DNA from 2 places in the Nocardioides sp. REDSEA-S30_B4 genome. Region 2 is predicted to be linked to the other one. Evidence: riboswitches for the same ligand, from Rfam matches in the RefSeq annotation. Region 2 holds a riboswitch; the other holds the start of a gene.
What was found. Region 2 has a riboswitch for cobalamin ahead of A6R01_RS18225 (ATP-binding protein). Riboswitches for the same ligand answer to the same signal wherever they lie in the genome.
Positions count from the first base shown of each region.

Region 1: another riboswitch for cobalamin. It lies ahead of A6R01_RS13725 (cobaltochelatase subunit CobN); the one in region 2 lies ahead of A6R01_RS18225 (ATP-binding protein).

Region 1 is NZ_LUPI01000076.1:388-3,707, forward strand. It holds partial or broken gene A6R01_RS13725 (cobaltochelatase subunit CobN) at 1-1,871, opposite strand, end outside; cobalamin riboswitch at 1,899-2,030, opposite strand; gene A6R01_RS13730 (bifunctional NAD(P)/FAD-dependent oxidoreductase/class I SAM-dependent methyltransferase) at 2,069-3,320, opposite strand, start outside.
Region 2 is NZ_LUPI01000006.1:18,217-21,536, reverse strand. It holds gene cbiE (precorrin-6y C5,15-methyltransferase (decarboxylating) subunit CbiE) at 1-1,091, opposite strand, end outside; cobalamin riboswitch at 1,108-1,252, shown strand; partial or broken gene A6R01_RS18225 (ATP-binding protein) at 1,294-2,250, shown strand; gene A6R01_RS01225 (VWA domain-containing protein) at 2,703-3,194, shown strand; gene cobO (cob(I)yrinic acid a,c-diamide adenosyltransferase) at 3,226-3,320, shown strand, end outside.

The DNA of each region.
Region 1 (3,320 bases), on a different contig from region 2:
AGGCGGGCGATGTCGCCGTACGCCTCGGCGCGCGCCATCGGCGGCACCAGGTGGTCGACGATCGTGGCGTGCGCGCGGCGCTTGGCCTGCGCCCCCTCGCCGGGGTCGTTGACCAGGAACGGGTAGACCAGCGGCAGGTCGCCCAGCACGGCGTCGGTGGCGCATGCCGCGGAGAGCGCGGCGTTCTTCCCGGGCAGCCACTCCAGCGAGCCGTGCTTGCCGAGGTGGACCAACGCGTGCGCGCCGAAGCCGCCGGTCTCCTGCGCCGCCTCCAGCCAGCGGTAGGCCGCGAGGTAGTGGTGGCTCGGGGCGAGGTCGGGGTCGTGGTAGATCGCGACCGGGTTCTCCCCGAAGCCGCGCGGCGGCTGGATCAGCAGCACGACGTTGCCGGCGCGCAGCGTCGCCAGCACCAGCTCCCCGTCGTCGTTGCGGAACAACGTGCCCGGCGCGGGACCCCAGGCCTCCTCGATCCCTGCTCGCAGGCCCGCGTCGAGGTCGGCGGTCCACGCGGCGTACTGCTCCGGCGTGATCCGCACGTGCGCCTCGGTGAGCTGGGCAGTGGTCAGCCACTCCTCGTCCTGGCCGCCCGCGTCGATGAGTGCGTGGATGAGCGCGTCGCCCGCCTCGGCGTCGGTGCACGCGGGGTCCTCGGCCATCGCCAGGACCCGGCTGACCACCGCGTCCGGGTCGTCGAGCCCGAGGTCGTAGCCGGCGTCGCGCAGCCGGCCCAGCAGCCGGACGGTGGAGACAGGCGTGTCCAGACCGACGGCGTTGCCGACCCGGCTGTGCTTGGTGGGGTACGCCGAGAGCACGAGCCCCAGTCGGCGCTCGGCCGGCGGGACGTGGCGCAACCGGGCGTGGTTGACCGCGATCCGCGCGACCCTCCGGCAGCGCTCGGCATCGGGGACGTAGTGCGGCAGACCGTCCTCGTCGACCTCCTTGAAGGAGAAGGGCGCGGTGATGATCCGGCCGTCGAACTCGGGGATCGCCACCTGCGTCGCGGAGTCCAGGGGCGTCACCCCGTCGTCGTTGGCCTCCCACTCCGCGCGGCTGCTGGTCAGGCACAGGCCCTGCAGGACCGGGATGTCCAGCGCTCGCATGCGCTCGACGTCCCACGCCTCGTCGTCGCCGCCCGCGCTCGCGCCGGCCGGGGTGGTCCCTCCGGCGGCCAGCACGGTCACGACCAGGGCGTCGAGCGTGCCGAGCGCGTCGTACAGCTCGTCGGGCGCCGAGCGCAGGGACCCGGCGAAGACGGGGACGCCCACGGCCTCACCCGTCGCGTCGATCGCGTCGGCCAGGGCGTGGGCGAAACCGGCGTTCCCCGACACTTCGTGGGCCCGGTAGTAGAGCACCCCGACCCGCGGCAGCTCCTGCACACGGGGAGCCCCCTCGCCGGTCGAGGTGCGAGCGGAACGAGCCACGAGACCCCGGCCCGCCATCCCCCACTGCGGCACCTCGACCGGTGGCTCGAAACCCTCACCGGTCAGCAGCACCGTGTCGGAGAGGAAGGCGTGCAGCTGGCGCAGGTTCTCCGGGCCGCCTTCGGCGAGGTAGCGGTGCGCCTCCGCGGCCACGCCGATCGGCACCGAGGAGAGCTCCATCAGCTCCGCGCTGGGTTGCTGCTCCCCGCCCAGGACCACGGTCGGCATGCCGGTCGCGCGGACCCGGACGAAGCCGTCACACAGGTCCTGCGGGGAGCCCAGCACGCGTCCGACGACCAGGTCGCAGCCCTCGATGGCCTCCGCCATCGTCTGGTGCCCGGGCCGCGAGGGGTTCGCCAGGACGAACTCGGCGCCACTGGCCCGCGCGGACAGCAGGTCGGTGTCGGAGGTGGACAGCAGCGCGATGCGCGCACGACGGGTCTGGCCCATGGGTTTCTCCTCGGGGTTCTCGCCCCTGCTCGGCGGAGGTCCCGTGGCCAGTGTCTGGCTTCGCGGTGGGCCCCGAGGTGCGGGGACCCACCGCGTCACAGTGGCGGAACCGCCCCGGAGTCGCACCGGGTTCCTGTCACCACGAGACGTGTGCCGTCACCCTAGGGCACCTGCGCCCGGGCCCTGACGGCAGCGGGTCACGCGAGACGGCGCGCCCGCAGCACCACGTCGTCGACGTGGTGGCTGCTGGCGGCCCCCGGCGGACGCGGACGGGTCTCGAGGACCTCGACCTCCCAGGCGTCGTCGTCCTTCACCGCCACGGCGATCTCCTCGACCCCCACGTAGGCGTCGGGATCGAACATCCGCGTCTGCTCGGCCACGTCGACCGGCTCGCGCATCGGCGCGAGGTCGTGGGCGACGACCAGCAGGGTCCCTCCCGGCGCCACGGCGCCGAGGAGGTTGCGCACCCCCGTGCGGTCGGGCGAGCGGTGGAACGAGCCGTACTGCAGGGAGACCAGGTCGTAGGGCTCGTCGCCGAAGGCACCGGCCACCACCGCGTCGGCCTGCAGGCAGGTGACGTCGAGCCCGCGACGCACGGCCTCGGCGGCCACGTGGTCCAGTGCGTTCTGGGAGATGTCGGTCGCCGTCGTCCGCCAGCCCTGCTCGGCGAGCCACAGGGCGTCGGCCCCCTCCCCCGCACCCACGTCCAGTGCGCGGCCCGGGGTGAGGCCGGCCACCTCCTGGACCAGGGTGCCGTTGGGGTTGGCGCTCCACATCCGGTCCTCGCCGGCGTACCGCTGCTCCCAGTCGTGTCGCTGTCCCGACGTCCGCACCGAGTCCCGGGCGGCCGTCCGCAGGTCCTCGGACGCCAGGCTGAAAGCGACCATGGCGCCGACCCGGCTGCCATGGGCCGCGGCCGGCAGCACCTGCAGGCTGGGGTCGGTGAGGTTGCCGGCCGCGTAGACGCCCGGCACGGCGGTCTCGCCCGTCATCGGGTCGACCTGCACGAAGTCCCCCGCGCCGCTGGGATGGTCGGTGGGCTCGACGCCCAGGTCCGCGAGTACGTGCGCGCGCGCCCGGAAGCGTGACCCGACGAGCACGGCGTCGGCCGCGAGCACCTCGCCGGAGACCATCTCCACCCCGGCGACGGCGCCGTCGGGTGCCTCGACGACGCGCCGCACCGGCCCGCGGACCACGGGCACGCCGGCGGCCTCCAGCGGCGCGATGCTGTCGCGCTCGACGTCTGGCCCGAGGTCGGTGTGCAGGACGACGGTGAGCCGGTCGCTCAGGTGCCGCCAGACGGGGGCGGCGTGGAGCCCGAGCGGCTGCGCGACGATCATCACCAGCCGCTGGTCACGCACCTCGTAGCCGTGGCAGAAGGGGCAGTGGACGACTCCCCGGCCCCACTGCTCGGCCAGGCCCTCGATCTCGGGGAGCTCGTCGGTGACG
Region 2 (3,320 bases):
TCGGTCTCGAGCGTGACGCCGTGGACGACCAGCCGCCCGCCGGGACGCAGCGCACGCAGGCAGACGTCGATCAGCCCGGGGGCGGTGGCGCCACCCCCGACGAAGACCGCGTCGGGAGCGGGCAGTCCGGCCAGCGCGTCCGGGGCCCCGCCCTCGACGACCTCCAGGTCGGGCACGCCGAGGCGCGCGGCGTTGGTGCGCACCCGTGCGGCACGCACCGGGTCGCGTTCCACCGCGACGGTGCGGCAGGTGGCGTGCGCCCGCATCCACTCGATCCCCACCGATCCTGCGCCCGCTCCGACGTCCCAGAGGAGCTCGCCAGGTCGCGGGGCGAGCCGGGAGAGCGCACTGGCGCGCAGGTCGCGCTTGGTCAGCTGGCCGTCGTGGTCGAAGACCTCGTCGGGCAGGCCGACCGCCCATGAGGCGGACGGCGTGTCGCCCTCCACCTCCAGGCACAGGACGTGGAGCGCCGCGACGTCGTGGTCCCACGTCGTGGCGGTGCCGACGAGGCGGTCCTCCTCGGGAGCGCCGAGGTCGGAGAGCGCCGTCATCCGGGTCGCCCCGTGGCCGGACCCGACGAGCAGCCCGGCGACGGCAGCGGGGGTCGAGGCGTCGGAGGACAGCACCACGACCCGGCGTCCCGGCGCCAGCTCGCGCAGCACCCGCTCGACGCGGCGCCCCACGACGGTGACCACGGCGCACGTCTCCTCGGGCCAGCCCATCCGGGCGCGCGCGAGGGCCACCGACGAGACCGCGGGCACCACCTCCACGGACTCGGGTCCGAGCAGCCGCACCAGGGTCCCGGCGACCCCGGAGACCAACGGGTCGCCCGACGCGAGGACGACCGGAGCGGACGCGGCATGGGTCGCCAGCAGCCCCTGCAGGCTCTCGGCGAACGGCCGCCCCCACGCCTCGCGCCGCTGGCCCTCCACCGGCGGCAGCAGCGCGAGCTGGCGCTCCGAGCCCAGCACCACCGACGCGTCGGTCAGGCGCCGCTGCACCGGGACCGGCAGCCCGGTCCAGCCGTCGGCGCCGAGGCCGACGACGACGACTCGCCCGTCCGCGGGCTGGGAGGTCGGCGCTGGGGTCACGGGCGGCAAGGCTATCGTGAGCCCGCAGCTCCGAGGTGCCCCGCGAGGGGAGAATCTGGGAAGCCGGTGGGAGTCCGGCACAGGCCCGCTGCGGTGACCGGTCGCACCACCCAGGTGCGGCGCCGGAAGTCCGAAGACCGGCCTCGGGGCGTTCTGTCCGTTGGCGTACGAGCGGGAGCCTCACGTGCCACAGCACCCCACCCTGTCCTACCCACTCTCGGCCGTGGTCGGGTCCGACGACCTCGTCCTCGCGCTGCTGCTGGCCGCCGTCGCCCCCGAGGTGGGCGGCGTCCTCGTGCGCGGCGAGAAGGGCACCGCCAAGACGACCGCCGTGCGTGGTCTGGCCGCGGTGCTGCCCCCCGTGGAGGTCCGCGAGGGGGACCGGTTCTCCAGTGACCCGCGCGATCCCGCCGACGTCTCGCCGGACGCCGACCTCGTCGCCACCGCCGCGGTCGTGAGTCGCCCGGTGCGCCTGGTCGAGCTGCCCGTCGGTGCGGGCGAGGACCGCGTCACCGGGTCCATCCACCTCGAGCGCGTCCTGGCCAGCGGCCGCGCGGAGTACGAGCCCGGCCTGCTCGCGAAGGCCCACCGGGGCCTGCTGTACGTCGACGAGGTCAACCTGCTCCACGACCACCTCGTCGACCTGCTCCTCGATGCCGCCGCCACCGGCCGCGCCACCGTCGAGCGCGACGGTGTCTCCGTGACCCACCCGGCGAGGTTCGTCCTGGTCGGCACGATGAACCCCGAGGAGGGGGAGTTGCGCCCGCAGCTGCTGGACCGCTTCGGTCTGGCCGTCGACGTCGCAGCGCCCCGTGACCCGGCCCTGCGGGTCGAGGTCGTGCGCCGACGGTTGGCCTACGAGGCCGACCCGGCCGGGTTCGTCGCCGGCTGGGCCGAGGCCGAGCAGCGCCTCGCCGACCGCGTGGCGGCGGCCCGGGCCGCACGCGCCGGGGTGCACCTGAGCGACGAGGTGCTGCTGGCCGTCGCCGAGGTCTGCGCGGCCTTCGAGGTCGACGGGCTGCGCGCCGACATCGTCACCGCACGGACCGCGGTCGCCCACGCGGCGTGGTGGGGGCGCACCGAGGTCACCCGCGAGGACGTCCGGGCGGCCGCCCGACTCGCCCTGCCGCACCGTCGCCGTCGCAACCCCTTCGACAGCCCCGAGGCCGACGACGAACGGCTCGAGCAGGCCCTCGGCGAGGCGCTCGGTCCTGACCAGCAACCGGACCCGGACCCGGATCCCGACGGTGGCCCGGACGGTGGCCCGGACGGTGGCCCGGACGGTGGCCCGGACGGTGGCGGGGAGGATCCTGCAGGGCAGCACCACCCACCGGATGGCCCGCCCCGGCCCGAGGTGTCCCGGCCCGAGGAACAGTCCGAGCCCGAGGAGCAGCCTCGACCCGCGGGCGCGCCCGCCGGGACGACCGTCTCCTCCGGGGACAGCTTCCGCGCCCGCCTGCTCCAGGCGCGCGGCACCAACCGTCGCGTGAGCCGGGTCTCCGCGGGCCGTCGCAGTCGCGCCGAGTCGACGACCGGCCGCAGGGTCGGCGCGGTCGCCGCGACGGACGGCTGTGCGTCGACGCCTCCGGGTCGATGGCCGCACGCCGTCGCATGGAGCAGGTCAAGACCGCCGTGCTGTCGCTGCTGCTCGACGCGTACCAGCGTCGCGACAAGGTGGGCCTCGTGACCTTCCGCGGTGCGTCCGCCTCGCTCGACCTCCCGCCGACGTCGTCGGTCGACGTCGCTGCGCGTCGGCTCGAGGAGCTGCCCGCCGGTGGCCGGACACCGCTGGCCGAGGGCCTGCTCGAGGCCGGCCGGGTGCTCGACCGGGAGCGCCGTCGGGCCGGGGCCCGACGCCCGCTGCTCGTGGTGGTCACGGACGGTCGCGCGACCGCCGGCCCCGACGCCGTACGCCGTTCCCTCGACGCGGCCGATCGGCTCGCGGTCACCGGGGTGGACTGCGTGGTCGTCGACTGCGAGTCGGGGCCCATGCGGATGGGTCTGGCCGGCACGCTCGCGACACGTCTGGCGGCGGAGCACCTCGCCCTGGGCGCGGTCGACGCCGCCGCCCTGCACGGACTCGTCCGCGGGCACGCCGCGTGAGCCCCGACCACCACCGACAGGAGCACCACTGATGCCCCAGGGCAAGCCGCTGACCGTCCCCGACGACGGCCTCACCACCGCACAGCGCCGGCACCTGCCGCTGCTGATGGTGCACACCGGCGACGG